4 regions of the Pseudoalteromonas sp. SCSIO 43095 genome follow, and region 2 is predicted to be linked to each of the others. Evidence: predicted binding sites of a transcription regulator. Region 2 holds the regulator's gene; each other region holds the start of a gene.
The links. Region 2 encodes sigma-54, which starts transcription at its own class of promoters, with help from an activator protein. Its sites were predicted from a motif close to GTTGGCACGNNNNTNGNNT; they were not measured.

Region 1 (8,312 bases), 790 kb from region 2:
CTATTGGTAAACGTATGGCTACCGTGTTTATTGAGTACAAGCCATCGGGTAAAAAAGATAGCGAAGGTAAAGCACTTCCACCAATTAAAGTGGAAGAAGTGATTAACGTAGCAACCATTCAAGCGCGTCTTGACCGTTCATTCCGTATTACCGGTATTGATAACCCCGCTGAAGCACATAACTTAAGTTTACTACTTCGCGCGGGTGCACTGGTTGCGCCTATTCAAATAGTAGAAGAACGAACGGTTGGACCAAGCCTAGGTCAAGAAAACATTGAAGCGGGTATGACCGCTGTAGCCTTAGGTTTTGCATTTGTACTGGCCTTTATGCTTATTTACTACAAAGGTTTTGGTCTTGTTGCGAATATCGCACTGGCTGCCAACTTAGTACTTATTATTGGTGTAATGTCGTTAATTCCAGGTGCAACGCTTACCCTGCCTGGTATCGCAGGTATTGTACTAACCGTTGGTATGGCTGTTGATGCGAATGTACTTATATTTGAGCGTATTCGTGAAGAGCTCGCTGATGGCCGCAGCCCTCAACAAGCGGTTCATTTTGGTTATGATAGCGCCTTTAGTACTATTTTTGATGCCAATATCACCACATTAATTGCGGCGATTATCTTGTTTGCTGTTGGTACCGGTCCTGTTGCAGGCTTTGCGGTAACCCTAGCAATTGGTATTTTAACCTCTATGTTTACAGCAATTGTAGGTACCCGTGCGGTGATCAACCTATTTATTGGTGGTAAACGTGTTGATAAACTTTCAATTTAAGGAGCAGACATGCAAATTTTAAGATTGGGCGGAAAAACCCTTCGTTTCATGTCTCTTCGAAAAGTGGCAATGGGCTTTTCTACGTTATTAATCATAGCGTCGCTGGCGTCACTTTTTGTTAAAGGCTTAAATTTCGGTTTAGATTTTACCGGCGGTACAGCAGTTGAGGTAGGTTTTTCACAACCTGCCGATCTGAAAAAAGTACGTAATGTACTGGCCGAAAACGACTTTGCTGATGCATCGGTACAGCTTTTTGGTTCAAGCCAAGAAATACTGGTCCGTTTAGCCCCTCGCGGTGATGATGTAAAAGCAGAAGTGATTGGTAACCAAGTAATTGCTGCCCTTAAACAAGCTGATGATAGCGTAGTAATGCGCCGTATTGAGTTTGTAGGCCCAAGTGTAGGTGAAGACTTAAAAGAGCAGGGTGGCCTTGCCATGTTAACTGCGCTTATATGTATCTTAATTTACGTGGCATTTCGCTTTGAATGGCGCTTTGCTGTGGGTGCAGTGGGGGCACTATTACACGATGTAATCATTACGATTGGTTTGTTCTCGGTGCTTGGTTTAGAGTTTGACCTAACTATTTTGGCTGCAATACTCGCCGTGATAGGTTACTCACTAAACGATACCATTGTTGTATCAGACCGTATCCGTGAAAACTTCCGTAAAGTACGTATTGACGACACCATTGAAATTATTGACCTGTCACTTACGCAAACACTTAATCGTACTTTAGTTACATCAATTACCACTATTTTAGTATTGATTGCACTCTTTGTATGGGGCGGCCAAACTATTCATGGCTTTGCTACCGCACTATTATTTGGTGTATTTATTGGTACATATTCTTCAGTTTACGTTGCCAGCTCGGTGGCTATTGCCATGGGCGTAAGTAAAGAAGATTTAATACCAGAGGTGATTGAAAAAGAAGGTGCCGATTTAGACTCAATGCCTTAATTGAGATTAAATTATCCTTTTTAAAAAGCCGCTCCTTGTGAGTAATGCAGATCAGTTAAGAATATTTTTATGATCACTTGACTGATCTTTCCATGGCTTCAAAATCCGATATTAGAAATAATATCGGATTTTTTTATGTCTCTCATTCAGCACTTCGATAACATGTCTTCATTTTTAAATGATGTACATACACTAGATAAACTTAAACAGGTTCTTGACCCTGATATTCTTGAACAAGCATTTAAACATGCAGGTGTTGCTACTGTGCGTAAAAGGCGATTACCGCTAGAAGCTATTATGTGGTCTGTAATTGGAATGAGTTTATTCCGAAACGAAACCGTTTGGGATATCACTAATAGACTCGACATCTCTTTAATAGCCTATTAGCCACGCCCAACATGCTAACCCTCTAACCATGTTACCGGGTAATGTGGCAATTAGTGAAATAATAGAGCAGCGTCTGCAACATAAACAGCCATTTTCACTAGCCTATATCGATTTAAATCATTTTAAACAATTTAACGATTTGTATGGTTACGCCAGTGGGGACAGCGTGATAAAACTTCTGGCCGATGTGACTGTAAAAGCGTGTGCGCACAGCGCTAACTTTGTCGGGCATATTGGTGGCGATGACTTTATGTTGGTGTTTGAAAAAAAAGATGCGGTGGAGGTTTGTAATACCATTATCACGCAATTTAAACTGCAGTCACGCGTATTTTTTACGCCAGAGCATATTGCTGAAAAAGGGTATTGGACAACTAATCGAGAGGGCGAAAAGCAGTTTGTACCTTTACTTACACTATCGATAGGTTTAGTTGAGCCGGATCTGCAGCAGTGTAAAAATAGCCATCAAGTAGCGGCATTAGCCACAGATGCTAAAAAAGCAAAACGTTATCGTCACAGCTACTTATTTATTTGTAATCGAAAAAGGCCAGCACCCGCTGTTGTGCGTTTATCCAATAGTAAAAAAGTGGCTAACAAAAAGCAAAAAAGGAGCCTAGGCTCCTTTTTTAAGTGCGGTATTACGATTAACGTAATAACGACTCAGATAATACTGGGCGCATTTCACGAACAATCGCTTGTGTTAGCTTAGGTGCACCACAAATAACGTTACCGCTCACGTTGTAGTTATTACCGCCAGCAAAATCAACAACCATGCCGCCAGCTTCTTTAACTAATAGCTCGCCTGCTGCTGTATCCCACGGTTTTAAACCAATTTCAAAGAAACCATCAACACGACCCGCTGCAACATACGCCATATCTAGCGAAGCAGAGCCTGCTCGACGAATATCAGCGGTATGTACGAATAATGCTTTAAACGCTTCAGAATAGGCATCTAAGTGGTGTTTTTGTTTGAAAGGGAAACCTGTTGCAAGAATAGAACCTGCAAGTTCAACCGTTTTAGATACACGTAAACGTTTGCTATTTAACTGTGCGCCTTGACCACGAGAAGCGGTGAAAAGTTCGCCTCGAATTGGATCGTAAATTACGGCTTGGTCTAAACGACCTTTAACTTTAAGTGCAATAGATACTGCGAAATGAGGGATACCCTTGATGAAGTTAGTTGTGCCATCAAGTGGGTCAACAATCCATTGGTAATCAGCATCCTTACCTTTGTGTTCGCCTAACTCTTCACCAACGATGCAGTGATCAGGGTAAGAACGTAAAATAGTGTCACGAATTACGGCTTCGGCTTCTTTATCAATGTTCGTAACTAAATCATTAGTGCCTTTTTGTTGCACTTCAACTTTTGATAAGTCTTCACTTGCACGAAGAATAAGCTTGCCTGCGTTACGCGCAGCGCGAACCGCAATGTTTAACATTGGATGCATGGTATTACCTTTGGGTTGTAAAAGAACGTTTATATATTTAAGCCGGCGTATTTTAGCGGTTTTTGCCATAAAGTAAACCATAAAGCCTAAATACTTGTGAGTGTTTTTTGTACAGGCATGATCTTTCAATATATTTATTGGAACGAAAACAGGCAATAAATTTGTAAATTAGCGCTTTACCTAAAGTTAACTTGAGGTTTTATGATGTTCTATATTCAATTAATAGGAAGAAAGTTATGAAATTAGAACACGTAAATTTAGTTGTTAGTGACATAAACGCCATGCTTAAGTTTTACCAAGCAGCGTTTCCCTATTGGTCAATTAGAAGTGTGGGGGAAGGGGAAACTGCGACCTATCAGGACATCAAGTTGGTTTGGCACACTTTGCCTATGTAACCAATAACTTAAATGCAGTAATAGCGCGCCTAAAACATGCGGGCTTTGCAATAAGTAAAGAAGGTGCTGTAAATCCATTTAGAAAAAAATTTTATTATATTGACCCTGCAGGGTTTGAGGTTGAGTTTGTAGAGTACATGAGTGATGTACCTAGTGAACGAAATAACGACTTATAATATGAATGAAGCCAACTATTATGGCTTCATTCAATGTTTAGCATATTTAATAATGTTTACCATTCATGCCAAGTTGAGTTTTTAGATCATTTGCAAAGTTAATAAATTTTTCTTTAATAGTGCGTTTAACTTTAACTTCCACAGAGCCTAAAACAGTTTTTCCTTCAATGTGAATCGTTGGCCCTTGGCGCTTATTTAGTGACACTGTTTTATTTTCAAAACTGCCTAAAATACAAAACATTTTAGAAACTACATTAACGTGCTCTGGTACATATATTTCTTCGCTGCCAAAATAACAATTAACGTGAATAGTGACATGTTGGTGGGTAAAAATAGCATCCGTAAAATCAAGATTGACTGACCCCATGTAGTTTTCTATGTGAATGTTTTGAGGAACTACCCATTGGCCGCTTCGTTCACTCGAACCAAGAATGCTTCTTAATGTAAGTGGCTCTTCATCAGTCTCATGCTGCGCGCTATAATTAGGTGCAAATTGAGAGTGCTTTTGCGCCTTATATTGCTGGTCAGTATTTAAGGTTAAATCTTCAACGAGATCCATAAGTGCTTTATTGTCACTCGCTGCCATGGCGTCGTCTAAGCGCCTTTCAAATGCTTCTACAGAAATAACACCATGGCTGTAGTTATAAATGAGCTGATCAATCACTTGCTCACGAACTTGCTCAATAGGGCGGTCTTCAATTTTAACAGACATTTAAATTATCCTTTTATGGTTGCTGGTTATTTCAAAGCAAGCCTTATACCAAATATTAAATTGTTTAAATTCAGTGGTTTATGATTTTTGGTTTTTGATTCTTTATTATATTAACGACAGATTAACCAAATATACAATTATTTAGTAAGTTTCGCTATTCGAGAAACTTTTACGCAATAGTCTGTAAATGTTTACTTAGTAGGTTTAAGCCAATATCTACTATTTTAAAATAACCTATTGAAATTAAAGGTTAAAAAATGTTGGCCCGATGCTCGCATTAGCTTAAGTGTCTTTAATCAAAAGGAGAACGATTATGAAAACATTTAATAAGTCTATGATTGCAGCCCTAGTATTAGGAACAACCGCAATGGGCGCTCAGGCAAGCAGTTGGGAAAATGAAAGCAAAGATGCTTGGATTGATGGGAAAGCAGAAACAGTATTGCTTATGAACACCAATCTAAATAACTTTGATATCAACACGGACGTAAAAAACGGCAAGGTAATGCTAACAGGTAAAGTAAACAGCGAATTAGATAAAGAGCTTGCTGAAGAACTCGTGCTAAGCCTAGATGGTGTAACTGACGTTGAAAACAGTCTAACTGTGGTAAAAAACACCGACATGAAGAAGCATGATTCTAAAATGATGGGTAACGACACTGAAAGTGATTTAACAGATGCTAAAATCACTACAGTGATTACAACACGTTACTTATTTGATTCTGAAGTAGGTGGTACAGACATTGATGTTGATACCGATAATGGTGTGGTAACTCTAAAAGGTACAGTTGAGTCTGATGCTGAAAAGCAATTAGCGATGGAAATTGCTAAAAACGCTGAAGATGTTCGCAAGGTAGTGGATGAATTAACTGTTATTGCAGAATAATACACTATACTAAAGCCCAGCCCTGCTGGGCTTTTTGTTTTGCTAACATTATAAGGATTAAATTATGGATATCATTAGAATTATTTTTTCTATTTTATTACCACCACTGGGTGTGTTTTTACAGGTAGGACTAGGGATGCATTTTTGGTTAAATATTTTGCTAACCTTACTCGGCTATTTCCCTGGATTAATTCATGCGATTTATATTATCGCCAAAAAATAACACCCTATCGCAGTAATACATTTAATACTGAGTTGCTAATTGCCATCGTAAGGTATGTGTATTAGTTACTCAGAATACTATTATTTAATGAGTTCGTTTCCTCAACGTCACCATCAATAAACCTAAAAGCTTACTATTTGAGCAGTTAGCCCTTTGATTGTTAAAATAAAGCTTTTTGCTAGTGACAAGCCCCTAAAAACTTTTTATACTGCAACCCGCTTTAGTCGCTCTGTGGCTAAACGCTTCAAAAAATTAACTGCTTACAGTTATACAAAAATGGCCCCTTAGCTCAGTTGGTTAGAGCACACGACTCATAATCGTTAGGTCCCCAGTTCGAGTCTGGGAGGGGCCACCACTTTTACACGCTTTCCAAGTACATAAAAACTCATTTTCTTAGTTTATAAAATTCGCTTTTGTTATTTCTATCGTATTTTTCACCAGTGCACTGATTTCTGTATTAATTCTATTGAATACATTGCAATAAACACAGTTGAATCTACTATTAAAGTGTTATGGGGTTTTATTATAAAAATCTTTACTTTATGCTCTTTAATGTCGCTACTGTTAATTGTGTGCAGTATATAAAATACTGCTTAGTTATTCCTTAGGTGTTCTATGTTATTAAAACGAAAAGTATACCTCAGCCTTATTCTGGCTGTTGCTGCTCCTTTAGCAATATCTACTCTCATCTTTTCCAATAGTATTCGCTCAAATACAGAAGAAAAACTAGCAAAAGTAGATTTACCGACTGCGCTTAGTGAAGTTAAAAGCCAAATAGAGCTGGAACTTTCTACACCTATTGTTGTAGGCAAAGAAATAGCGCAAAACTTATTTGTGCAGCAATGGATGAATAATAATGAAGATGCGCAAAGCCGAGGTAAATTTATTGATTACCTCAAACATATAAAAGATAAAAACCAAGCCAGTAACGCATATATTATTTCTAAAAACTCCCGTAACTATTACACCGATGAAGGTATTTCTAGGCAAATAGACAGTAGTGATACTTGGTTTGATGCTTTTTTAGCATCGGATAGATCATTTGAAGTAGCGCTCGACATAGATAAAGGCAGCTCTGAGGTGATGGTATTTATTAATTATGCCATTGAGCTTGATGGGCAACGACAAGGAATTGCTGGGATTGGGCGTTCGCTCGATTCTATGGTGGATCTCATAAGTGAATATAGGATAGGTGAGGGCGGCATTGTTTATTTGGTCTCTGGTAGTGGCGAGATTATGCTGCATGGTAATAAAACTAAAATAGGGCAATCTGTTGACTTGGCGCCGATTAAAAATGGGGCAATTCAAAGTAAAGTAATTGATGGTGATGACTATGCTGTATCAAGTACGCCTGTAAACTCATTGGGTTGGCATCTAGTTGCTGAAATTCCCCAAGAGCAATTATATGGCGCAATTAATAGTGCTATTAATACTAATATCATTTTTGGTGTAATTATTGCGCTTGTAGGTTTAGCGTCAGCACGCGTGTTGGTAGGGCAAATATTTAGGCCAATCGAAAACATTACTGCAGCAGTGAATGCGTTAACAGAAAAAGATGGCGATTTAACAGCGCGACTCCCTACTGATGATAATAATGAAATTTCAGACTTAGCGGTTAAGTTTAATCTGTTTTTAGAGCAGTTACATTATATGTTCAAACAGGTTTCTGAGTCGGCAATTCATGTTAAAGGTATTTCCCAAGATGTGCTTGAGCAAGTGCAAGGTGCGGCAAATTTAGCTGAAGTGCAATCATCGAGTACGCAAGCGGTGGCGGCAGCCGTTAATGAGATGGAGGTTACGGTTCAGGATATTTCTGGTAGTGCCAGTAATGCAGCAGATATTGCTACTAAAACCGAAGAAACGACGCACAAAGGGGTTGAGTTTGTGCAAAGCACGATTAAACAAATGGAACAACTGGAAGCGTCAATGGCCAACTCTGTGGCCTCGGTGTTAGAACTCTCGACAGAGATTAAATCAATCTCTCATGTATTGGATGTAATTAAAGGGATTTCCGAGCAAACTAATTTATTGGCGTTAAATGCGGCTATTGAGGCTGCTAGAGCGGGTGAGCAGGGCCGTGGCTTTGCGGTAGTTGCTGACGAAGTAAGAACGCTTGCGCAACGTACCGCGGAGTCTACAGAGCAAATTAATGAGATGATTGATTCGTTAAATGCTAAAGCTTCAAGCACGGTAACAGCGATTGAATTGGGCAGCAAAAACACCCTAGAAAATGCCGAGCGCTTAAAAGAAACCGGCCATACATTAAATGGTATTTCACAGGAAATTGTAATACTAAGCGAGTTAAACAACTCAGTGGCTACTGCAACGCGAGAGCAAACACTAGCGACCTCAGAAATTAGC
Region 2 (8,312 bases):
ACCCTTTTAAAAACTGTTGAACAAGTGGTGATTCGTGTTCTCGCATCTGCTCTGGTGTACCACTGCCTATAACGCCTTGATCAGCAATAATAATAACGTGGTCGGCAATACTCATTACTTCTGTCACATCGTGCGTGACAATTAAAGAAGATAAGCCAAGTACTTCGTTTAAAGATTTGATCAGCTTAACTAAAACCCCCATTGAAATAGGGTCTTGTCCTGCAAAAGGCTCATCATACATAATAAGTTCAGGATCAAGCGCTATAGAGCGAGCCAAAGCTGCACGACGTGCCATACCGCCAGATAACTCTGAAGGCATTAAATCTTTAGCACCACGTAAGCCAACAGCTTGTAGTTTCATTAATACCACTAAACGGATTAAATCTTCACTGAGCTGCGTGTGCTCTCGAATGGGGAATGCAATGTTATCGAACACCGACATATCAGTAAATAAGGCACCGCTTTGAAATAACATACTCATGCGTTTACGTGCCGCGTAGAGTTCTTTGCGCGACATAGCGACAATGCTGTCGTTTTTAAATAAAATATCACCGGAGTCTGGTTTAAGCTGGCCACCTATTAGGCGTAGCATCGTGGTTTTGCCAATTCCGCTTGGCCCCATAATGGCAGTAATTTTACCCTCAGGTACGTCAAAGCTCATATTTTTATATATGACCCTATCGCCTCTAGAAAAGGTAACATCCTTGACTTCTACTATTGATTGCGACAAGTCGCTCTCCATAACAATACTCTCTCATATTTCTATTTTAAGGGTTTTTTAACCAATATGGAAAAAACAATTCGTAAGATTTTGTAATAGTGTCGCAAAAAGAGTTATAAGGTTGATTCAAGCAGCCTTAACTTTGGCTTAAAATTGCATATAAAAAGCGCCAAAGAATACTTAAAATAACCGCCTAATGTATTACACCTTATTCTTTTATTTATACTTTTATGGTGGCTTTTGTTACTATTCGCACTATCTGAATTTACATTAATTGGCTTATCATAATGGTTACCTCGTTTGTCATTTTAATTCTTGGTTTTGCGGCTCTCGTATGGAGTGCAGACAGGTTTGTTTATGGTGCAGCAGCACTGGCTAAAAACTTTGGCGTGCCAACGCTAATTGTAGGTTTAACCGTGGTAGCTATGGGCTCTTCAGCGCCTGAAATGATGGTATCGGCTTCAGCAGCTTTGGCAAATAAAACCGATACTGCCGTGGGTAATGCAGTTGGTTCAAACATCACTAACATCTTATTAGTTTTAGGTATTACTGCCCTTTTAAGACCCTTATCAGTATCTTCAAGTACGTTAAAACGTGAAATTCCACTGGTACTGCTGGTCTCCATTGCAACTTGGTATATTTTTTCAGATAACTATTTTTCATTTTTTGAAGGTGCAGCCTTATTATTTGGCTTTGTTGTTTTTATTGGCGGACTTATTTTTGTCTCACTGCGAGCTAAAAACCAAGACGATCCGTTTGTGAGCGAAGCCTGTGACGAAGTACCTGACAACGTACCAACCAAAAAAGCTGTTTTTTGGCTGGTAGTGGGTATGATTTTACTGCCGGTTAGTTCACACTTTTTAGTTGGCTCAGCCGTTGATATCGCAAAATATTTTGGCTTAAGTGACTTAGTGATTGGTTTGACCATTATTGCTATAGGCACCAGCTTACCTGAACTTGCAGCTTCAATTGCAGGTGTACTTAAAAATGAAGATGACTTAGCGCTGGGTAACATAGTTGGTTCGAATATTTTTAATATTTTAGCGGTATTACCGCTGGCAGGATTAATTAATCCATCGGTTATCGATGCTTCGGTAGCTAACCGTGATGTTATTATTATGATTGGCGCAACCTTGGCGCTAATTGCTATGTCATTGAACTTTAGAGGTCAAAGACGTATCAATAGAATAGAAGGTGGCTTGCTCATCGTCGCATTTATGATTTACCAAGGTTATATTTTTAGTCAAGTAGGATAGCCCATGGCAACGCTAAACTTTATTCAACAAGGGTTACGTGTTCTAGAGATTGAACGCCAAGCACTCAGCGATATTACACAATACGTTAATGAAAGCTTTAACCAAGCCTGTCAATTAATGTATGACTGCCCAGGTCGTATTATTGTTATTGGCATGGGTAAATCAGGTCATATTGGTAACAAAATAGCCGCCACTCTTGCCAGTACCGGCAGCCCCGCATTTTTTGTTCACCCAGGTGAAGCAAGCCATGGTGATTTAGGAATGATCACAGCAAATGATGTGGTTATCCTCATTTCAAACTCTGGTGAAACCAGCGAAGTACTTAATATTATTCCGGTATTAAAGCGCATTGGAGCCAAAATGATTGCCATGACAGGCAACCAAGGCTCAACCATGGCAACATTGGCAAATGTGCATGTGTGTATTAAAGTTGAACAAGAAGCCTGCTCATTGGGCTTAGCACCTACTGCAAGTACCACTGCCACACTCGCTATGGGTGATGCCATGGCGGTGGCATTATTAGAAGCACGTGGCTTTACTGCTGATGATTTTGCACTATCGCACCCTGGTGGTAGCTTAGGCAAGCGATTACTCTTAACTCTTAAAGATGTTATGCACAGTGGCGCTGATACGCCTATCATTAACGAGACGCAAACGATTAAAGATGCCTTAATTGAAATGTCGGCCAAAGGACTCGGCATGACCGCTATTGTTGATAGTGACCAGCAATTATCAGGCCTGTTTACCGATGGCGATTTACGCCGTATTTTAGAGCAACGTATTGACATTCATAGCACTGAAATTAATGTTGTGATGACCAAGTCGTGTACTACAGCCACCCAAGACATGCTCGCGGCTGAAGCGTTAAATATTATGGAACAAAAACGTATTAATGGCTTAATTGTAATTAATGAGCATAATCAACCGATTGGCGCACTAAATATGCAAGACTTACTTAAAGCGGGAGTGCTATAAATGCAATTTGAAGATCTCTATCAACCGCTAAGTGATGATGCAAAGGCGCGCGCAAAAAAAGTAAAGCTATTAATTTGTGATATTGATGGTGTATTTTCTGATGGGCGTATTTACCTTGGAAACCAAGGTGAAGAACTCAAAGCATTTAACACCAAAGACGGATTTGGTATTAAAGCCCTGATTAACAGCGGTTTTGAAGTCGCTGTGATCACCGGGCGCCATTCTCATATAGTGCAGCAACGTATGAGCAGTTTAACCGTACAACATATATATCAAGGCCAAGAAGACAAACTTATAGCCTATCAAGAATTAAAACAAAAATTAGCGCTTAGCGATGATCAAATTGCTTATATAGGTGATGATGGCCCAGACATGCCAGTAATGGAGCAAGTCGGTTTTGCGGTTGCCGTAAACGATGCTCATCCACTTATTAAACGTTTATCACATTATGTAACCCAACTACCCGGCGGTTTTGGTGCGGTAAGAGAGCTGACAGACTTACTTATGCTCGAAAATAGCAAGCCACTAACTAGCCAAGGAACGAGTTCATGAATGTAGCGCGCATTATACTGAGCGTTTTATTCATAAGCTGTATGGTTTGGCTCTGGTATCCTTATTTTACTAAGGTTGATATTACTGCAAGCGAAGAAACACAAGTTATTGCTAAGCCTGATTATACCGCTATTGAGCTAAAACAAACGGCTTATGATGAACAAGGTAAAGTGAGCCATAAGGTAACTGCGGTAAAAATGGAGTTGTATCAACAACTCGGTTTTACCTTTTTTGAAAAGCCTATATTCACTTTATACAACGAGCAGCAAACATGGCGTATTAACGCCGATGAAGCCACCCTCTACGACGACCGTCAACTGGTGTTAGAGGGTAATGTAACCGCTCAAAACTTAGTAGATAACGCCATGATCGATACGATCACCGCCCAGACCATCAATGTTGATATAAAACTATTAACCATGCAATCACAGCAGCCTGTCGTTATTACAGGACCTAATTTAAAAATCACAGGTAAAGGCCTTGAGGCCGATTTAAAAACCGAGGTGATTAAACTTATTAACCATACGCGAACCCTATATTATGACCAATAATCTATTTAAAATTTTAATTGTTCCCTCACTATTAATTGCTTTTAACAGTAATAGCGCTGAACCTGCTGAAGCCCCCGCTGCGAATCAAATTTCAATTAGTGCAGATAAACAAGAAGGCCAATTAAAAGAAAACGTAGGCATTTTTGAGAAAAATGTTGAAATTATTCATGGTAATCGCCGTATCACAGCTGACCGTTTAGAAGTGCATAAACGCGATGACCTAGGCGATAACAAACAGTTATTAATTGCCACAGGCAGCCCTGCATATTTTGAAGAAACACAAGCTGATGGCACCATAATGAGCGCCAGTGCTAATGAAGTGCGTTACGATGTGTCGCTGCGTTTTTTAACCTTAATCGGCGATGCAAGCATTGCTCAAGCAGGTCAAAAAATAACAGCTAAAAGTATCACTTACGATATCGAGCAGCAGTTAATTAGCGCAGAAAAAGACGAAAACTCAACAGACCGTGTACACACTATTTTAGTGCCTGTTGAAAATAAAAAAGAAGATGATAAAGGCCAACCATGAGCACATTAAAAGCAGAGCTATTAGCTAAAAGCTACAAAGGTCGTGAAGTGGTGAAAAACGTTGGCCTAGAGGTTGAAGCTGGCAGTATTGTGGGGTTACTTGGCCCTAATGGTGCAGGTAAAACCACCACCTTTTATATGATTGTAGGCCTTGTACCTAGCGATAAAGGCAAAATATCAATTGATGATAAAGATATTACTTTATTACCGATGCACAGCCGAGCGCGTTTAGGGATTGGTTATTTACCGCAAGAGTCGTCTATTTTTAGAAAGCTGACTGTTTATCAAAACTTAATGGCTATCTTAGAAACACGTAAAGAATTAAATAAACAACAACGCGAAGATACTTTAAATAATTTACTTGATGAATTTAGCATTCAGCATATCCGCGATAGTCAAGGTATGGCTTTATCAGGTGGTGAACGTCGCCGCGTTGAAATTGCTCGCGCGCTTGCAGCAAACCCTAAATTTATCCTTTTAGACGAACCCTTTGCGGGGGTTGATCCTATCTCAGTATTAGATATTAAAAAGATTATAGAGCATCTTAAAAACCGTGGCATTGGCGTCCTTATTACAGATCATAACGTGCGCGAAACACTTGATGTTTGTGAAAAAGCCTACATAGTTTCTCATGGGGAGTTAATTGCATCAGGCACTCCTGAATACGTATTAAACGATAAAACAGTACGCGATGTTTATTTGGGCGAGCAGTTCAAGCTCTAATATGTGTGTTATTCCACTAAGCATCTGCTAAGATTAATCATACTTAGGTCTGTTGACCTATCAAGGTTGAATTTGCAGCAGTCTGTTTGGTATTTAGGCAAGGCAGAGCCTATGTGGTGTGGTATTTCCCCATAAATAGGCGATAACGCAGCATCAATGCCAAACAGGCGCTGCCCTTCGGGTTCTGCCTAGGGACGATTTACTCTTTGTTGCTCGGTTTTGACTTAGCCCACTAGGTTACAAACCTCGCGCCGCAATTAAACCGCCCCTAGTTTGAACAAATTTTAATCGTAAAGGTCAACAGACCGTAATTTAAAAGGATTGTTAGAGATACATGAGGCAATCATTACAGCTGCGCATGGGCCAGCAACTTACAATGACTCCACAATTGCAACAAGCAATTCGCTTATTGCAACTCAGTACATTGGATCTCCAGCAAGAAATTCAAGAAGCGCTCGATAGCAACCCCTTGCTTGAAGTTGAAGAACACGATTACAGCGAAGACACTGCAGGTAAAAACGAACAAAAAGCCGATAACGATGACTTAACGCTAAGTGCCTCAGCTGACGATAAACCTAGCGAGTATGAGCAAGATAGCGGCGAAGCAATGACCAAAGACACCATTAGCGATGATATGGCTATGGATGTTACTTGGGATGAATATATGAGTGCTGCGCCTGCCTCTTCATCGGGCCCAATGCCAGAAGATGAATCTATTTATCAAGGCTCTTCGACTGAAACGCTGCATGAGTATTTAATGTGGCAACTTCAACTGACGCCGTTTAGCCCTACCGATGAAGCGATAGCTATTGCAATTGTAGAAGCTGTGGACGACTCAGGGATTCTAACCCTTAGCTGTGAAGAAATATTAGAAAGCTTTAACCAAGAAAACGACGCCGAAGATGAAGTTGAACTTGACGAAATAGAAGCGGTACTAAAGCGTATTCAACTATTTGATCCAGTGGGAATAGCCGCGCGTAGTTTACAAGAGTGCTTGTGTATTCAGCTAAATCAATTTGATAAAGACACACCTTTTTTAAACGAAACAAAAATGATCTTAACCGATCATATTGATTTACTGGCTGCGCGTGACTATCGCACGTTGATGAAAAAAACAAAGCTTAAAGAAGATGAGCTTAAAGAAATCATGACGTTGATTCATACGCTCAGCCCAAAACCGGCAGACACTATTGTCAGAGAAGAGTCTGAGTACGTTATTCCTGACGTGTCGGTTAAAAAAGTAAAAGGCCGTTGGGTGGTTGAACTAAACCCAGATAGCATGCCTAAGATCAGAGTAAATAGCCAATATGCAGCTATGTCGCGTACGGTTAAATCAAGTGGTGATAGCCAGTTTATTCGCTCGCACTTACAAGAGGCTAAATGGTTTATAAAAAGCTTAGAAAGTAGAAACGACACGCTGCTTAAAGTAACTAACTGTATTGTGCAGCAACAACAGGCCTTTTTTGAACATGGTCCTGAGGCGATGAAGCCTATGGTACTTAACGATGTGGCTGAAATGGTGGAAATGCACGAGTCGACTATTTCACGTGTTACTACGCAAAAATACATGCACACACCACGTGGCATTTTTGAGCTTAAATATTTCTTTTCAAGCCATGTAAGTACTGAAAATGGTGGCGAATGCTCATCAACAGCAATACGAGCATTAATTAAAAAATTAATCGCTGCAGAAAACTCAGCTAAACCATTGAGTGATAGTAAAATTGCAGATATATTGGCAGAGCAAGGAATTAAAGTAGCGAGGAGAACTATAGCAAAATATCGCGAATCTCTAGCTATTCCCCCGTCTAATCAACGTAAAAGTTTGATTTAAGGCGTACAACAAAGAGGAAAATGTTTATGCAACTGAATTTAACTGGTCGTCATGTAGATATTACCGACTCGCTTAGAGACTACGTAAATAGCAAATTTTCGAAGTTACAGAGGCACACTGATCACATAACGAATGTGCACGTTATTCTCGATGTAGAAAAACTAAACCAAAAAGCTGAAGCAACCGTTCATGTTAGTGGCGCTGAGATTTTTGCTTCTACTGAGCATCAAGATATGTATGCCGCTATAGACTCGCTCATTGACAAGCTAGATCGTCAAGTAATTAAACACAAAGAGAAACTTGCTCGACACTAACACTATGAAACTAAGCTCACTTATCTGTCAGGACTGCAGTAAAGCTGCGGTCCTTTTTAATAGTAAAAAAAGAATTTTAGAATTTATCAGTGAATTGGCTCACAATAAACTGCCCTATTTAACACAACAAGATATTCTTAATGCATTAACTGCAAGAGAAAAGCTTGGAAGTACAGGTATAGGTCGAGGAATTGCAATTCCACATGGTCGTATGAGTGGTGTACAAGAGCCTCTTGCACTTATATTAGTGAGCGAAACGGCTATTAATTTTGATGCGATAGATAACCGACCGGTCGACATTTTTGTTGCCTTAATTGTACCTGATGGTGACAATAAGCAGCATTTAAAAACCTTAGCCACGATAGCAGAAAAGCTCAATGATAAAGAATTTTGTAAACAGTTACGCGCCGCCAAATCGGATAGCGAACTGTATCAGGTTATCGTCAGTCAATCGTAGTAATAAAGAAAGGTGGTAAATGGAATTAATAATTATAAGCGGTCGCTCAGGGTCAGGTAAATCTGTGGCGTTACGCGTTGTGGAAGACTTAGGTTATTATTGTGTAGACAATATTCCTCTTAATTTATTACCATCATTAGTGCGCAGTGTTTCCGACAGTTATAATAAAATTGCTGTGAGTGTTGATGTACGTAACCTACCTAAAGAGCAACAGCAGTTTAATGAAATCATTGAATATTTACCTGGTTTTACTAAACCAACGGTATTTTATTTAGACAGTGACGATCAAACATTAATAAAACGCTTTTCAGAAACGCGTCGTCTTCACCCTTTATCTATTGATTCTTTGCCGCTTGATTTAGCCATAAAAAAAGAAAAACAACTACTTGATGTATTGATTA
Region 3 (8,312 bases), 400 kb from region 2:
TCTGCTGAGGTGTTTGCGGCTTCTCACTTTCACTCACATACTTACTGAGTAATAGCTTTAAATCCGCTAGGTTATCTTTATTAATTGGCTTGCTCATCGCATTAAGCTCAGTAGCTAATTCACCTTGCTGAGCAGGTGTTAAATTTGCCAATAATTTATCTGCTTTAATGGCATTATCATCTTTTGATAACAGCGCCAAAAAGGAAGCATCTAGCGATGCTTTAATGTTCATAGTCTCGGTCGGCTTATCCGATGGTTTAGCAGCCGCGAGTTCATTTGTAACAGCCTCATACTGTCCGGTTGGGGCAGCTGTAGCTAAAGGTTTCGTGTCAAACTGTGAAGACTCAGCTGCAGTTTTGCTTGCTGATTCAGAACCTACAGTCTTTTGTGACTGCACAATGGCCGTATCATCAACAATTTCATCACTTGGTAAATTAATAACAATAGGTGCCAGCTTATCTTCAGGCTTAGCGTTTATTTTAACAGCGTCTTTGTCTATTAACTGCGCACCGCCATGGGGGTTATTTTTTACTGAGGTATCGATGACTTGTGCCGCATTAATTTGCGCCAGCATATCTTCACCGCTCAAAGGTTTTTCTTCGCTACTTTGCTCTTTTAGATCGGATTGTTCATCTGCTGATTGTTTGTTTGGCGCTTTAGCTTGCGTACTGTGTACTTCAGAAGCTTGGTTAGCAAGAGCTAATTGATCAAAAAAGCCAGCATCATTACTGCTGTCTAGCTTTGTTTTATCACTGTCTTTTTTAACTAAGTATGAGTCTTGCTCAGATACCGCTAACATTGAAATATCATTTATCGCCATAAATCACCTAATAAAAGCGGCAACAGCCCACCGCACAATCCTAAAAATCATTGCTCTTGTAGAATCTAAGCAATTAGCATGCCTACCTTATAGTGCTTTATGCCTTTGATAAAACTGATTAGAGGAAAATTCATCGAGCATTTTTTGCTCACTTTTAGCGGCCAACATATCCGCTTTTATCTGTTGTTTTTCAATTAACTTAGCAACCGCTTTCGCTTTTACTTGTTGCTTTAACCACAAGGTTTTACGCTGGCTAACCACCTGCTTTGCAGTGTTAACAGTGCTTGCTTGTTGACGTATCGCTTCTTCAATCTTAGCAATGAATGCATGATACTGACTAAATCCGGCACTTGATAAACCCGACTGCCCCTTAATATGAAGTTGCTGCGTGTATTCTAGTCGAAAGTCATTTAAGCCTTGCAGCTTTTGCTGATTTAATTGCAAGTTTTGATTAGCTTGCAAGTAGCTCATGCGTAACGTTTCTTCTTTTTCGTTTTCAAGCCTGAGCAACAAATGCAGTTTATTTTTTGCCATTATGCTTGTCCTAATAATTGCGCTAGCCCTTGAAGGCCATCATCATAGCTAATCACATCACGCATCCCTTGTTGTAAAAATGCGTTCACTCTTGGCATCATGTTTATTGCCTGATCGAGCATTTGATCACTGCCTTTTTGATAAGCGCCCAAGGTAATCATGTCTTTGTTTTGTTGATACATTGAATACACTTGCTTAAGCACCCGAGCTTGTTGCATGTGCGACTCAGACACCACTTGAGGCATAACTCGAGAAATCGATTTTTCTATGTCAATGGCAGGATAATGGCCGCTGTCGGCTAAATCACGCGATAAAACAATATGCCCGTCAAGTATGGCACGTGCAGCATCAGCAATCGGGTCTTGCATGTCATCGCCTTCACTCAGTACGGTAAAAAAGGCAGTAATAGAACCTTGCCCTTCCCCGCCGTTACCCGCTCTTTCCACCAGCGCAGGTAATTTAGCAAATACTGAAGGTGGGTAGCCTTTTGTTGCAGGGGGCTCACCCACAGCCAGCGCGATTTCACGCTGTGCCATAGCATAACGCGTCACCGAGTCGAGTAATAACAATACGTTTAAACCTTGATCTCGAAAATACTCTGCAATGGTTACCGCACTTTCGCAGCCTTTTAATCGCATTAATGGTGAGGCATCAGCGGGGGCTGCAACAACAACTGAACGTTTACGCCCTTCAACACCCAGTATTTCTTCAATAAATTCTTTTACTTCTCGACCACGCTCACCGACTAAACCCACCACAATCACATCGGCTTCACTGCCTCGGGTCATCATGCCTAATAATACTGATTTACCCACACCAGAGCCTGCAAATAAACCCATACGCTGACCTTGGCCTACCGTAATTACCGAGTTAATAGCCCGCACCCCCACATCCATAGGTTTACTAATGGGGCGCCGTGCCAGTGGGTTTATTGCATTTTGAGCAAATTTAAGTGTATGTTCTGCATTAATTTTACCTAAGCCATCTAAAGGTCTGCCTAAGCCGTCTACCACTCGACCAAGTAAGCTCATGCCAACAGGCAAACCTGTGTCATTAACTTGGGGGATAACTCGCGCACCAGGCAGTACGCCTGAAATGTGGTCGTTAGGCATTAAATACAAAGTTTGATCGTTAAAACCAACAATTTCAGCGTCAACAAAGCCGTTCATTGTTTCAATTTTACATTGGCTGCCTACCGGAGCACGCAAACCTTTGGCTTCCAGTGTTAAACCAACCACACGGGTTAAAACGCCCGCAACCGCAGGCGTTGGAATTTTAATATGCCGTTGGTATTGAGATAAGCGTTCGCTTAATGAAGTATCGCTCACAGACATGACACGCCAATAAAAAGTTAGATACCACTGTTATGCAAAAAGCTATCCAATGTTTCTTTGATACGGGTTTTCAAGGTCATATCTAAAGATGATAACGTTGTTTTAACTTCACAACCGCCCCGCTTTAGACTGGGTTCTGCAATTAGTTGCCAATGATTATCTTCAATAGCTTGCTCACCATAACTGGTTTTTATTAGCGTTAAGTCATCTGGATGAAGATGAATTTTAACTTTCTGTTGTTCTGCATTGAGTGCATCAATACTTTTTTTCAAAGTATGTAAAATAATATCAGGTGATGTTTTTACTTCTTGATAAATAATCGCTTCACTGAGCATAGTGGCTAGCTGTACCAGCTGTCTTTCTGCTTGCTCGTCCACTTTTTTAAGCGGGTCGCTTAAACTATCTAGTAAGCCACGCAGGCTGCTCAACTGCTCATCAATTAATGGTTTAACGTCTTCTTGGCCTTGTGTTTTACCCAGCTCTACACCTTCTTTGTAACCCGCCTCTTTACCCTCGGTTACGCCTTTGTCAAAGCCATCTATATAGCCTTGTTCGTGTCCTTGTTTAAGACCTTCTTCGTAGGCATCTTGGCGAATACGCTCCAGCTCTACCATAGTTAATGAAGGCAGCTCTGGTTCTTCCGGTTCTTCTACTTGTTCTTTTGCTATTTCTTTACGGTATAGCTCGGCTAAGGGTGTGCCATAAGCCGTAGAACGATTGCGAAAGCTACGCTCATCGGGAGAAACATCAGGAATTGGCCAATTTTTTAATAACTCATCAGCTTCATCTGCATGTAATGGGCGACCTTTAGAGTGACTCATAGATTATAAGAACTCCTCACCACCGCCACCACCAAGCATAATTTCACCTGAATCAGAAAGGCGACGTGCTGTTGATAAAATTTCTTTTTGCGCCGCTTCTACTTCACTAATGCGCACTGGAGCCATAGCTTCTAAATCATCAGCGAGCATTTCAGCGGCACGTTTTGACATGTTACCCAAAATTTTCTCTTTAAGGGCATCGTCGGTCCCTTTAATGGCTTTCATTAATACATCTTGCGGCACTTCACGCAGGATTGCTTGAATGCCTCTGTTGTCTACATCCATTAAGTTTTCGAAGACAAACATTAAGTCTTGAATTTGTTGCGACATTTCTTCGTCATGCTCACGGATAGAATCCATTAACTGCCCTTCAACATTGGTATCGAGGTAGTTCATAATATCTGCAGCCGCTTTTAAGCCCCCCATCTTCGCAGCTTGTGCGCCTGCTTGACCAGCAAATTGTTTTTCCATAATTTCGTTTAATTCTTGTAAAGCTGCTGGTTGTACTTCTTCTAAATTGGCAATACGCATGGTTAAATCTAGGCGCACTTTTTCAGTAAATTGCGCTAAAATTTCAGCTGATTGTTCAGGCTCTAAATAAGAAAGCACAATTGTTTGAATTTGCGGGTGCTCATTACGAATAATGTTAGCTACCTGCTTTGAGTCCATCCATTTCAATGAATCAAGACCTTTAGCGCCTGAGCCCATAACAATTTGGTCTATTAAGCTGGCGGCTTTATCTTCACCTAATGCAGCAGTAAGTGCTTTTTTGATAAAATCTTCAGACTGAAAACCTATCGTACTAAAGCTCTGAATTTGTTCAATAAATAAATTATGAACTGCGCTAATTTTAGCTTGCGACAAATCATCAATTGCCGCCATAGCCATACCTACCTTTTGCACTTGTTTTGGCTCTAAGTGCTTTAGGATTTGCGCTGCATCTTCTTCAGATAAGCTCAGCAATAATATCGCCGCTTTATCTACACCATCGAGCTTATCAACATCAAACGCCGCTGGTAGTTGTTTTTGTTCTTGATCAGTCATCTTCTGTTAACCACGCTTTCACTACTTGTGATGATAGTTCTGGTTCATTGGCTACAAGCGCACGAACCGCTTTGAGTAAGTCTTCGTCGCCATGTAGGTCTGGTAAGCGTAGTGTACCATCGCTAGAGAAGCCAACAGAAGCAGAATCAAAGTCATTATTTAGCATATCTAATGTGCTGTCACCAAGGTCAACACCTGAACTAAGAGAGTCTTCATCGTATTCTTCAAGTGTATTATCTGGGTAAATTAAGCGTTTAAGCATAGGTTTAACAACAGCTAATATCAGTACAATAATAACCAGCGCACCTAACACTAAGCGCAACATTTTCATAAACCAGTCTTGTTCCCATAAAGGCAATTCAAAATCAAGCGCTGAGTCTTCACGAACAAATGGTACGGTTACTACTTCAAGAGCATCACCCCGTTGCATATCAAAGCCTACGCCACCTTGTAACAAGCGACGAATATTTGACAAAGCTTCTACCGAGCGTGGCGTCATAGTTGTTTCACCATTTTCACCCACCGTAGGCAGGTAATCAACCGCTACAGACACACTGATTCTGCGGATCACACCGGTTTGCTGACGCTTATGTGAAATAGTGGTATCGAGTTCATAGTTACGAGTGGCTTCTTTGTGAGTTCTACTCGGTGAGGTTGCAGTGCCTGCACCGCCCGCCATCGCATCTTCAGGAATAGTTGAGTTAACTGGTGGCTGATTAGTCAGCGCGCCTGGAATACCAACCGCTAGGCCACCAATATTATTTTCTTCAAAGGTTGTTTCACTTCTTACCGCAGGTAAGTCTGGGTTGTAACGTTTTTGTGTTTCTTCTACCGCACTAAAGTCCATACTTAAATCTACTTGTGCGGTGTAATTACCTAATCCAACCACGGGGATCAAAATACTGTCGATTTTTTCTAGGTATTCTTGCTCACGTTTACGTTCAATATCGTATTCTTTACGTGAGCGTGCAGCTAAAGAGGTTTGCGAGCCTGAATTTAATAAACGACCATTTTGATCGGTCACAGTAACGCGCGAAGGCTCAAGCCCTTGTACTGCTGAAGCTATCATATCAACAACCGAGTCAACTTCTTCGGCATCTAGAGAGCGACCGCGTTTAAGAGTAAGTACAACAGTCGCAGAGGGTTTTTTCTCTCTACGGGCAAATACATTTTCTTTGGGAATCGCTAACAATACTTTGGCGCGAGTAACATTATTTAGCTCTTCTATAGTACGGGCAAGTTGTTGCTCACGGCCATGTTTAAGGCGCTCACGTTCTAAACGTTGGCTTACCCCAAACCCCATGTCTTGCATAATAATGTCGCTACCTGATGTAGGCCCTTGATCTAAACCTTCACGGGTCATCAATAACTTGATATTTTGATATTCAGTTTCATCCACCGAGACCACATTGCCATCAAGTTGGTAGTCAATTTTTTGTGCATCTAAAAAGTCGAGTGTTTCTATTAACTCTTCAGTTTGCATTTTACCTAAAGGGCGCATATCTGGCTGACGAGCCCAAATAATAACGAAAATAGCAATGGCTAAACAAATAGCTAATGCAACAATCAGGGTAATTTGACGTAAAACATCAACACCGCCAAGGGCACTGAAATAGCCTGATTTTTGCTCTTGTTGATCTTCGTTTTCACTTTGCTCCATCATGCCATCAGCAAGTGCCAGATCTGTAGATTGATTAGATTGCGCCACAATAATTCTCCACTACCTAGTTAAACAGGCATGTTCATAATTTCTTTATAAGATTCAACAAGCTTATTACGAACCTGTACCGTAGCTTCAAATGCCACAGAAGACTTTTGCGAAGCAATCATAGCCTCAGCAAGTGATACGCTTCTGTCGCCATTCTCTACCGCTTTTACTTTTTGTCCTGTGTCTTGCTGAAGTTCATGCACTGTATTAAGGGCATTACTCAACATGTCACCAAACTGTGCTGTAGAGGTTGATTGCACTTGCGTTGGCAAGTTATTAACTTGATTACTACGTGTGGCCTCTGCAGCCATTGATTGCATTTCTTGAAATAAAGCACTGTTTTGAATTTTCATAATTGTCTCTGATAATGCAGTAAACTCTTAAAGAGAATAAAGCACAAAACATGCCAAAAATTAAAACCAATTAAAACAACGCTTTAAGTAAAATAATTAAGCAGTCAGAGTTTTGACAGCCCTAAATTCAAGTGATTGAACTTAGGGCTTATGGGGGTTATGCTGGGAGGGAAATACCTAAATCGCGCATTTGCGCTAATTTGTAACGCAAAGTACGCGGGCTAATACCTAAGGTTTCGGCGACCTCTTTGCGTTTTCCTTGGCAGCGTGCCAAGGTTTCTAAAATAATACGATGTTCTTTATCTTTAAGCTCATCTTTGTAACTGCCGGTATCGATGGCTAACAAATCATTTTTTTGCTCATCTGCAGACGCTGCTTTTTCATCATAATAAGCGTTACTGAGACTACTTTTTACAGGCTCAAAGTCAGCTTTAGTTTCAGCCACAAAATGCGTTGGGGCTAGATTTTCGATAAAAATAGCATGCTCATCAATACTATTTCCACTGCGTAAAATTAATGCTCGCTGAATAACGTTATCTAGTTCGCGTACGTTACCGGGCCAACTATGGCTAAGCAGTTTTTGCTCTGCACTGCTATCTAAATACGCCATTGGCTCTTTGCTTTTACTTAAGTGACGTTCAATCAAATGTTTAGCCAACACAATAATGTCACCTGGGCGCTCACACAGTGGTCGCCACAGCAGTGGGAAAACATTGAGTCGATAGTATAAATCTTCGCGGAACTGGTTATCAGCAACTGCTTCTTTTAACTCTCGGTTACTTGTGGCAAGCACACGTACATCCAGTGCAATGGTTTTACGACCACCTAAACGCTCAACTTCACGCTCTTGCAATACCCGCAGTAATTTGGCTTGTAAGCCTAAATCCATCTCGGTAATTTCATCAAGTAAAATAGTACCGCCCTGTGCTTGTTCAAACTTACCAGGACAAGCTTGAATAGCACCTGTAAACGCGCCTTTCTCATAACCAAACAAAGTAGCTTCAAGCATGTTTTCAGGAATAGCAGCACAGTTAATCGCAACAAACGGTTCATTACAGCGTTTTGATTTGTCATGAATATAACGCGCCAGTACTTCTTTACCAGAGCCACTTGGCCCAAGCACCATCACACTGGCATCTGATCGAGCAACTTTACCTGCAAGTTCGAGTAATTGAATACTACTAGGGTCGGCGACAATGGGCCCGTCTGTTTCTTTTTCTTTTTCTGGTAAGTAACGACTCACCATATTCAATAGCACTTCTGGTGAAAATGGCTTAGCCATATAATCAATCGCGCCTAAACGCATAGCCTCTACAGCATCATCAATAGTGGCATAGGCCGTCATCATTAGTACGGGTAAATCAGGGTAATTTAATTTAATACTACGTAATAAATCTAGGCCGCTCATTGCGCCCATTTGTACATCACTGACCACCAATGAAAATACTTCTTTTTTTAGTAGCAACATGGCTTGCTCAGCACTATTGGCGGCCATACAGGCTATACCTGACATTTCAAGCGTATCAATTAATGCTTCACGAAGTCCGGCGTCATCTTCTACAACTAAAATAGTGTTACTCATTGTGACTCCCCTAATTTAGATGTGACACTAATAGGTAGCAACATACTAAAAATTGCTCCCCCTTGTGGGTTGTTGTTTGCTTCAACACGTCCCTGATGTGCACTGGCCACTGAACT
Region 4 (8,312 bases), 150 kb from region 2:
TATCGCTTGCTGATTTAATTGTGCTTGGTGGTAATGCAGCGATTGAAAAAGCAGCCAAAGATGCAGGCTACTCAGTAAACGTGCCGTTTAATGCTGGCCGTGGCGATGCTACGCAAGCGCAAACTGACGTTAATGCATTTAACTTATTAGAGCTGCCAGCCGATGGTTTTAGAAACTACTTTGATGCAGAGAAAAGCTATAAATCGCCAACTGAAATGCTAATAGATAAAGCCGATCAGCTTGACCTAACCGTGCCAGAAATGACTGTATTAATCGGTGGCTTACGTTCGCTTGATGCAAACTACAAAGGCACTGATTACGGCGTATTTACTGACAAGCCAGGTACACTAAATAACGACTTCTTTGTTAATTTATTAGACATGTCGACGGTATGGAAAAAATCGTCTGATGCTGGCATTTACCAAGGCTTTGACCGTCAATCAGGTGAGCAAAAGTACACTGCTACTTCGGTTGATCTGATTTTTGGTTCAAATTCAGAACTACGTGCAGTTGCTGAGGTGTATGCTTTTGATACATCAAAACAAAAGTTTGTAGAAGACTTTGTTGCGGCATGGACTAAAGTAATGAACTTAGACCGTTAATTACCATTAAGTAATACAACCATAGCGCTGCAATTAATTGCAGCGCTTTTTTATTATTAAGCTATTTTAAAGCAACCACTCGCTCGCGCAAATCATCGGCATTAACCTTCTGTGCAGCCACCATTTCACCAATAGTCACACTGACCAACGACCACTTTGGTCTAGGCAATCGCCACTTCGTTTTTCGACTAAACATACTGCCCCATAGTCCATCTAAATGGACAGGAATAACAGGCACCGGTGTGCGCTGAATTATTTTTTCAATGCCACGGCGAAATACATCAACCTCGCCATCTCCACTGAGCTTGCCTTCAGGAAAAATTCCCACCAGCTCTCCACGCTCTAGTGCCTGAGCGATATCGTCAAAGGCTTTATTAAACGCCTTAGGATTTGCTTTTTCACTATCAATTGGAATGGCTTTGGCCATTTTAAACAACCAATTAAGTGCTGGTGAATAATAAATAGGGGCAAACACGACAAACCGAATTGGCCTAGGTGACGCGGCTAAAATAAACATCCAATCAACAAAGCTAACATGGTTACTCACCACCACGGCAGCCCCATCATCGGGCATATTAAGCGTTCCCTTAGTGCGTACTCGATACATGCAAATCGCTAAAATATAAATAATAAAACGTAAGAAAAACTCAGGCACTTTGCTATATATGTACAGCGATATCAGTAAATTAAGCCCTGCTAATAACAACAGTAATTGTGAAATCTCCCAGTGTAAAAGCGTTAGGGTAACAATACTTAAAACAGCGCTGCCAACCATAAACAACGCATTTAGCACATTATTAGCTGCAATTACTCGAGAACGGCTATCGGGGTGAGTACGCTGCTGAATGAGTGCATACAAAGGCACCGTATAAAACCCCGAGGCAATACCAATACCTGCCATCCAAACAAAATGCCAGAGCATATCGCCGGTATTAATTACTTGCTCAAGAGCAAGCTGCAACTCATTAACTAAACGATAAGATTCAATGCCAGGTTCTTGACTTAATAAATATAAAAATAAGGTAATTAACAGTGCACCAAAGGGCACTATACCCAACTCAATACGTGAGCGCGATAGCTTCTCACACAATAAAGATCCTAATGCAATACTCAACGAAAACACCACTAAAGCAGCCGTCACAACCAACTCATCGCCTCCCATTACATGTTTTACGTAATTAGGGAGCGCCGTTAATATCACCGCACCAATAAGCCAAAACCAGCTGATCCCTAATACTGACTTACCCACTGACTCGGTTTGTGCGTTAAGCGCATTAAATACACTTTTGGTCGAGGAAATAGGGTTAAGCGATACCTTTAAATTAGCATCATTCGCAGCACTTTTTGGTATAAAACGACTACTCAAATAACCAATAACCGCCAGGCTCACTATCGCGATACTGATATAAACAGGGCCTGCAGCTTGGGTTATATAATAAGTGCCAAATACCGTGCCCAATAAAATAGCCACAAAGGTGCCAGATTCAACTAACCCATTAGCTTTGGTTAATTCATGAGGAGCGACATGCTGCGGTAAAATTGAGTATTTTAATGGCCCAAAAAAAGTGCTTTGTAAACCCATTAAAAACACAGTACCTAACATTAACCAAACCTGCTCGGTTAAAATAGATACCACGCCCACCAGCATTATTGGAATTTCGCAAAACTTTACGATGCTGATTAGTTTTGATTTTTCCAACTTTTCTGCAATTTGCCCAGCCATGCCTGAAAATAGAAAAAACGGTAAAATAAATAATCCTGCCGCCAGATTAGAATAAAAGGCACCATCAGCTACCGTAGCAGCTTGAAAAATTAAAATAAGTAGGATTGATTGCTTATAAACATTGTCATTTAAAGCTGAGAAAAACTGCGTCACAAACAGAGGTAAAAACCGTTTACTACCCAGTAAAGCTCCTTGAAATTGTTGTTTATTTTCCTTCATTACGGTCTCTTAAAATTAGCTTCAGAACTTAGATTAGCACTGTGGAAAAGAAATACGAACCCACTTTTTAAGTACGTGCTCAAACATATATTTAAATAAACAAAATAGCTAACCCAACAAAAATGACTAACTAATGAACAATGCGACTAAATCAATCGTATAAGTTGTTTATGAGTTGTAAATAAAACATCTATGTTCTAAACCTAAAAGGTGACTAAAAAAGGAGCATCTTTATGCCAACTACAAACACAATAGACAAAGACACTAAATTCGCACGTTGTTTAGAGTGCAACAAAGTAAATACATTTGCCGCTTTTCATTGGCTTTCGTTAGCGTTTAAAGATATGGCGCGCGCGCCCATGTTGAGTTTAATTTACGGTTTAATCTTCACGCTTATTCCGGTAGCGATTGTTTACTCTATTGTACTTACCGACAGCCACTTAGCTATTTTACCTGCAACCGTTGCTTTTGCTTTGATCGGTCCGGTATTCGCCGTTGGCTTATACGATGTAGCCTGGGAACTAGAGAAAGGCCATAAACCTACATTAAGCCATTCATTAAAATCAATGTTTCGTAACCCTGTAGGTGAATGGGGTTTTGCGGTATTACTTATGGTAATTATGATTATTTGGATGCGCCTAGCTGCAATTGTACATGCATTGTACCCAAGCCATGTAAACCCCACCTTTGAAGAACTTTCTGCGTTTTTAACTATAGGCAGCATTATCGGTGGGATTTTGCTGGTCAGTGTGTTTTCAATTTCTGCATTTACGCCGCAAATTATGATGGAAAGACGCGTTGATATTATGACCGCAGTCGTTTCTTCAATCCACGCAGTTAAAGAAAACTTTGCAGCCATGGTAGTGTGGTCAATTTGTATATTTGTACTGGTAGCGCTTGGCTTTGCTGCAGGTGCCGCTGGATTTATTATTATTATGCCACTACTTAGTTACGCTAGTTGGCATGGATACATTGCTGTTATTAAAACAAAAACACCACGTGGTTATGAATAACATTTACCTGTAGTTTTATCACTTAATTAAATGCTTTTTGGCATTTAATTAAGTGTTGCCTCTTCTCCCTCAGTTTATAAAATCCGTAAAAACCTTGATCTCAATAAGGTGCAAAGCTTAAAAATAGCGCTAATATAAGCTGATACACTACAGATAATATAAAGGAATAAACATGAGTCAAAACGTTAAAGACTTAATGACACCGAACCCATTTTCAGTGAACGTAAAAAGCACTTTGCATGACGCACATAATTTAATGAAAGAAAAAAACGTTCGCCATATTCCTGTTATTGACGAAGACGGCGCATTTGTCGGTATGCTCACACAAAAAATAATGGTCGCCAAAGTCATGGGTATCATGGCAACATTTGGTGCTAATGCATTACAACGCAAAGAAAAACTCACAAAAGTAGAAGATATTATGGTGAGTGATTTTATAAGTGTAACCCCAGAGCAGCCGCTATCAGATGTGGTTAAGTTTTTTGTAGATAATCGCCACGGTTGCATGCCCGTTGTTAGCGAGCAAGGCCAGCTAGTAGGTATTTTAACGTCTTCTGATTTTGTACGTTTAGCTGCAGCACTGCTCTCGTAAATACTCTTCTTTAATGAAACTGTATTTAGCTTTGCCAAATACAGTTTTTACTCACTTAACAGATATAAAAATTAACAGCATAGATAGCTAAGTCACTAACAGCCTGTTATGGTAAACACCCTGCTTTTAATGGTTATTACAAGGTAAGTTTTCATATGGCTAATCAGTTAAATGTACTAGGAACTCGCTTACAACTTTGCTGTGGCAACGGTGGCTATACCCGTGAGGGATTTTGCTATGTACCAGATTCAGACTTTGGCAATCACAGTGTATGCGCCATTATGACCGACGAATTTTTGCAGTTTTCTAAGGCGCAAGGTAACGATTTAATTAGCCCTAATCCTTTGTATAATTTTGCGGGCTTAAAAGCTGGCGATAAGTGGTGCTTATGTGCGATTCGTTGGTATCATGCCATTGCTGCAAATGTTGCTCCTCTTGTTGTACTTGAAGCAACAAACCAAAAAGCGCTAGATATTATTCCCCTTGAAGTATTAAAAGCACATCAATATACCGGGTAATGATTTGAGCGCTCAGCTTGCAATATTAAAGTATTATAACCACCCTTTATGTTTAAAAAATAAATAAGGGGCAAAGCCCGACAGCAACATAATGCCAATTGCAAATGGATAACCCCATTCCCATTGTAGCTCAGGCATTATATTAAAATTCATACCATACACACTAGCCACTACTGTAGGCGGTAAGAAAACCACTGAGGCAATAGAAAAGGTTTTAATAATTTGATTTTGTTCAATATTAATAAAGCCTTGTGTTGAATCCATCAAAAAGTTCACCTTATCGAACAAAAAGGTACAGTGCGACATTAAAGTTTCTATATCGAGTACAATTTCTCGAAGAGATTCGCGCTCGTCATTTTGCGCGCCTATACGGCGTATTAAAAACGAAATATTGCGTCGCGTATCCATTAAACATAAACGCACCTTACCATTAGCATCTTCTAAGCGAGCTATGCGACCAACCGCCTCTTCTAAATCTGAGTTATCTTCTTCAAGTACATAAGCACTGAGCTTCTCTAATTGATGATGCATGTCTTCGAGCATATCCGCGTGGTTTTCAACTTTTTGATCAAATAAAGTGATTAATAATTGTTTTGCTGTATCGCATGCCACCTGACCTTTGCGCGCTCTTAAGCGCAGTAGTCTAAAATCAGCCAATTCCTCATCACGAATAGTAAGTAAGCAATTGTTTTGCAACAAACAAGCTACCGTTACAGTATTAAATCGCCCTTCATTAGGTGACATAAACAATGCATGCACATGTAAACCTTCATTATCGATAAAGCACCTAGACGACGTTTCAATCTCTTCTACATCTACCGAATCTGGAAAGGTTATATTGAGCGTTTTTGCAAGCGCATTTTGCTCCTGCGGTGTTGGATTAATAGTATCAATCCAATGTGCATTCTTTATGGATACTTCAACAGGGGTATCAGGTAAAGGCGCTAACTCTTTGATCACTCCTTGCTCGATGGAAAAAAACCTCAACATACACTTCTCCTTTAATGAATCTTTGGGTTGAGTATATGTAACAGGACATTAATCAACAATGATAATACCTTCATTATAACCACTATAAAGGGCACGCTATTCGCTAACACTTTAAAGTATTGCTGTTTTGCAGAATTTACAAAAAAGTGCATATTTTTCATACCCGTTAAGCTAAACACTCCTTAAAACTTTATTAAATAAAATTAAATCAATATATTTCAATTGGTTAAGTTAAAAGCTCAATCGGCATGCCCATTGCTTCGATAAATACAAGAGGTGTTCGTTATCGCAATTTAAATACTCACTAGAGTAAAGCGAGCACTATTTTTGAAATAGTAGGAGGAATCATGAGTAACAGTAATAATGCAAATAAAGTCGCTGAATTTACCGCTCCCGGTGTAAAAAACGAATCAGCAAATAAAGCAATATCTGTACTAGAAAATCGCATGGTAGCGCTAATTGATTTACAGCTAACTTTAAAACATATTCATTGGAATGTAGTAGGTCCAAACTTTATTGGCGTACATGAAATGCTAGACCCACAAGTAGAAACCGTCCGTGAAATGACTGACACCATAGCAGAACGTATTGCCACTTTAGGCGGCGTCCCAGTTGGCACACCAAAATCGATTGTTGAGCGTCGTACATGGGAAGATTACGCCATAGGTAAAGGCTTAGTAACTGAACACTTAGCCGCGTTAGACAAAGTATATAACGGCGTTAACAGTGATCACCGTAAAGCCATAGAATCACTTGCTGAGCTTGATCCGGTATCTGAAGATATGATCATTGCGCAACTTGCAGAGCTTGAGCAATATCAGTGGTTTGTTCGCGCCCACATAGAATCATCAACTGGTCAATTGAATAGCTAATTTTTAAAGCAGTCATTTTTACTTACAAAGCCCAGTAACTTGCTGGGCTTTTTTGTTTTTAAACTACATTCCTCTTATTAATACACTAGATCCCCCCCTATTTAGCGCATCTAACACGTTTAGTTACTATACTTATTATTAAAGAGAACTTACTATCTACTCCTAATTATTAGCAGGGAATTTGAAGTGTTGTCGCGTCTATATAGCTTTATGCCAGGTTTACACAGCTTATTTAATTATCAACGTCAATGGTTTGCTGATGATGTGAGGGCGGCATTATCGGTTGCAGCTGTTGCTTTACCTGTTGCTATAGCTTATGCGCAACTTACAGGCGTTAATGCTGCAGTTGGCCTGTATTCTTGCGTATTACCTATGATGCTTTATGCACTTTTTGGTACCTCTAAACAGCTTATTATTGGCCCTGATGCCGCAACATGTGCGGTTATTGCTGCAGTTGTTACTCCACTTGCTGCAGGCGATAGCTTTAAACATTGGCAATTAGTGATCACCATGACCGCAATGACCGGTTTTTGGTGCTTTATTGCCAGCCGCTTTAAGCTAGGTGTATTAGCCGACTTTTTATCTAAACCAATTTTAATGGGGTTACTAAACGGTGTGGCTATTACCATTATTGTTGGTCAGTTTTCTAAAGTATTTGGCTTTACCTTTGATGAGCGCTATTTGCTTGAGCGTTTAGGTGGCGTTCCTACGTATTTATCGCAAACTCATATTCCCACCTTATTAATGGCTTTATTTACCCTCGGCGTTTACTTTGTGTTAAAGCGCTTAAAACCTACATGGCCAGCCTCTATGTTTGCCATTGCACTAGGTGCGGTATTCGTTTGGTTTTTTAATTTAGAGCAATTTGAAATAAAAACCATAGGCACAGTAACTGGTGGTTTGCCCGTGTTTAACCCCCCAGTATTTGACGTGGGTATTATTCGAGAACTTGTTGTACCGGCACTCAACTTAGCCATAGTTAGCTTTGTCAGCATGATGCTAACAGCGCGAAGCTTTGCAGCAAAGAATGGCTACGACATCGATGCCGATAAAGAATTTAGAGCCTTGGGCATCGCTAATTTAGCGTCAGCATTATCACAAGGCTTTGCCGTTAGTGGTGCCGACTCACGCACAGCCGTAAACGACGACTCTGGCGGAAAAACCCAATTAGTTTCGATTATAGCTGCCGCTATTATTGGTGTTATCGCTCTTTTTTTAACGGCGCCGCTTGAGTTTATTCCCAGTGCTTCACTCGGGATTGTATTAATAATTGCCTCTGTTCACCTGCTTGATTTAAAGGCAGTCTGGCAATTAAAATTTAAAGATAAGCAGGCATTTTACTTAGCCTCAGCCACACTTTTTGCTGTGCTGTTTATTGGTGTTATACCAGGAATTACCCTTGCTGTATTACTAGGGTTATTTCAATTTATTCGAACTGTTATGCGCCCATCAGACACCATTTTAGGTGTGGATATAAAAGGCGTAGTAAGAAGCTTAGACGAAACAGATAAAGCCAAAGCAGTACAAGGGGTTTTTATATATCGTTTTAATTCTCCTTTAACCTATTTTAATGCCAGTTATTTTAAACGCCGCTTGTTAGAGCAATATGCAAGACAAAAAGACGACACGCAATGTGTCATTATTGATGCTGTGCCCTGCTTCACTCATCTTGATTTAAGCGTTATGGCCATGCTCGCAGACCTAGATGTGATATTTAAAAAACGAGGTATTCGATTAGAGCTAGCGGGAAGAAAACGCCAGCTACTTTCTTGGTTTAAAACCG

Region 1: LOC50_RS11920 (BON domain-containing protein) is a predicted target of sigma-54. The motif match lies at 5,105-5,123, and genes of this name have one in related genera.
Region 3: fliE (flagellar hook-basal body complex protein FliE) is a predicted target of sigma-54. The motif match lies at 6,654-6,672, and genes of this name have one in related genera.
Region 4: dps (DNA starvation/stationary phase protection protein Dps) is a predicted target of sigma-54. The motif match lies at 5,900-5,918, and genes of this name have one in related genera.

Annotation. Positions count from the first base shown of each region.
Region 1 is NZ_CP087995.1:2,530,255-2,538,566, reverse strand. Features, by position in the region: gene secD (protein translocase subunit SecD) at 1-773, shown strand, start outside; gene secF (protein translocase subunit SecF) at 783-1,730, shown strand; gene LOC50_RS11945 (transposase domain-containing protein) at 1,866-2,117, shown strand; partial or broken gene LOC50_RS11940 (GGDEF domain-containing protein) at 2,113-2,700, shown strand; gene suhB (inositol-1-monophosphatase) at 2,759-3,562, opposite strand; partial or broken gene LOC50_RS11930 (VOC family protein) at 3,799-4,133, shown strand; gene LOC50_RS11925 (LiaF domain-containing protein) at 4,180-4,845, opposite strand; gene LOC50_RS11920 (BON domain-containing protein) at 5,159-5,728, shown strand; gene LOC50_RS11915 (YqaE/Pmp3 family membrane protein) at 5,793-5,951, shown strand; tRNA gene LOC50_RS11910 (tRNA-Ile) at 6,230-6,306, shown strand; gene LOC50_RS11905 (methyl-accepting chemotaxis protein) at 6,567-8,312, shown strand, end outside.
Region 2 is NZ_CP087995.1:268,915-277,226, reverse strand. Features, by position in the region: gene LOC50_RS01310 (ATP-binding cassette domain-containing protein) at 1-742, opposite strand, end outside; gene LOC50_RS01305 (calcium/sodium antiporter) at 1,009-1,977, shown strand; gene LOC50_RS01300 (KpsF/GutQ family sugar-phosphate isomerase) at 1,981-2,952, shown strand; gene kdsC (3-deoxy-manno-octulosonate-8-phosphatase KdsC) at 2,953-3,504, shown strand; gene lptC (LPS export ABC transporter periplasmic protein LptC) at 3,501-4,055, shown strand; gene lptA (lipopolysaccharide transport periplasmic protein LptA) at 4,045-4,584, shown strand; gene lptB (LPS export ABC transporter ATP-binding protein) at 4,581-5,306, shown strand; gene LOC50_RS01275 (RNA polymerase factor sigma-54) at 5,641-7,140, shown strand; gene hpf (ribosome hibernation promoting factor) at 7,167-7,454, shown strand; gene ptsN (PTS IIA-like nitrogen regulatory protein PtsN) at 7,459-7,911, shown strand; gene rapZ (RNase adapter RapZ) at 7,931-8,312, shown strand, end outside.
Region 3 is NZ_CP087995.1:667,383-675,694, reverse strand. Features, by position in the region: gene LOC50_RS03140 (flagellar hook-length control protein FliK) at 1-820, opposite strand, end outside; gene fliJ (flagellar export protein FliJ) at 908-1,354, opposite strand; gene fliI (flagellar protein export ATPase FliI) at 1,354-2,688, opposite strand; gene fliH (flagellar assembly protein FliH) at 2,706-3,509, opposite strand; gene fliG (flagellar motor switch protein FliG) at 3,513-4,553, opposite strand; gene fliF (flagellar basal-body MS-ring/collar protein FliF) at 4,546-6,261, opposite strand; gene fliE (flagellar hook-basal body complex protein FliE) at 6,282-6,614, opposite strand; gene LOC50_RS03105 (sigma-54-dependent transcriptional regulator) at 6,772-8,196, opposite strand; gene LOC50_RS03100 (sensor histidine kinase) at 8,193-8,312, opposite strand, start outside.
Region 4 is NZ_CP087995.1:418,008-426,319, reverse strand. Features, by position in the region: gene katG (catalase/peroxidase HPI) at 1-602, shown strand, start outside; gene LOC50_RS01970 (MFS transporter) at 664-2,544, opposite strand; gene LOC50_RS01965 (DUF2189 domain-containing protein) at 2,778-3,557, shown strand; gene LOC50_RS01960 (CBS domain-containing protein) at 3,730-4,149, shown strand; gene LOC50_RS01955 (DUF2237 family protein) at 4,305-4,667, shown strand; gene corA (magnesium/cobalt transporter CorA) at 4,701-5,657, opposite strand; gene dps (DNA starvation/stationary phase protection protein Dps) at 6,005-6,529, shown strand; gene LOC50_RS01940 (SulP family inorganic anion transporter) at 6,716-8,312, shown strand, end outside.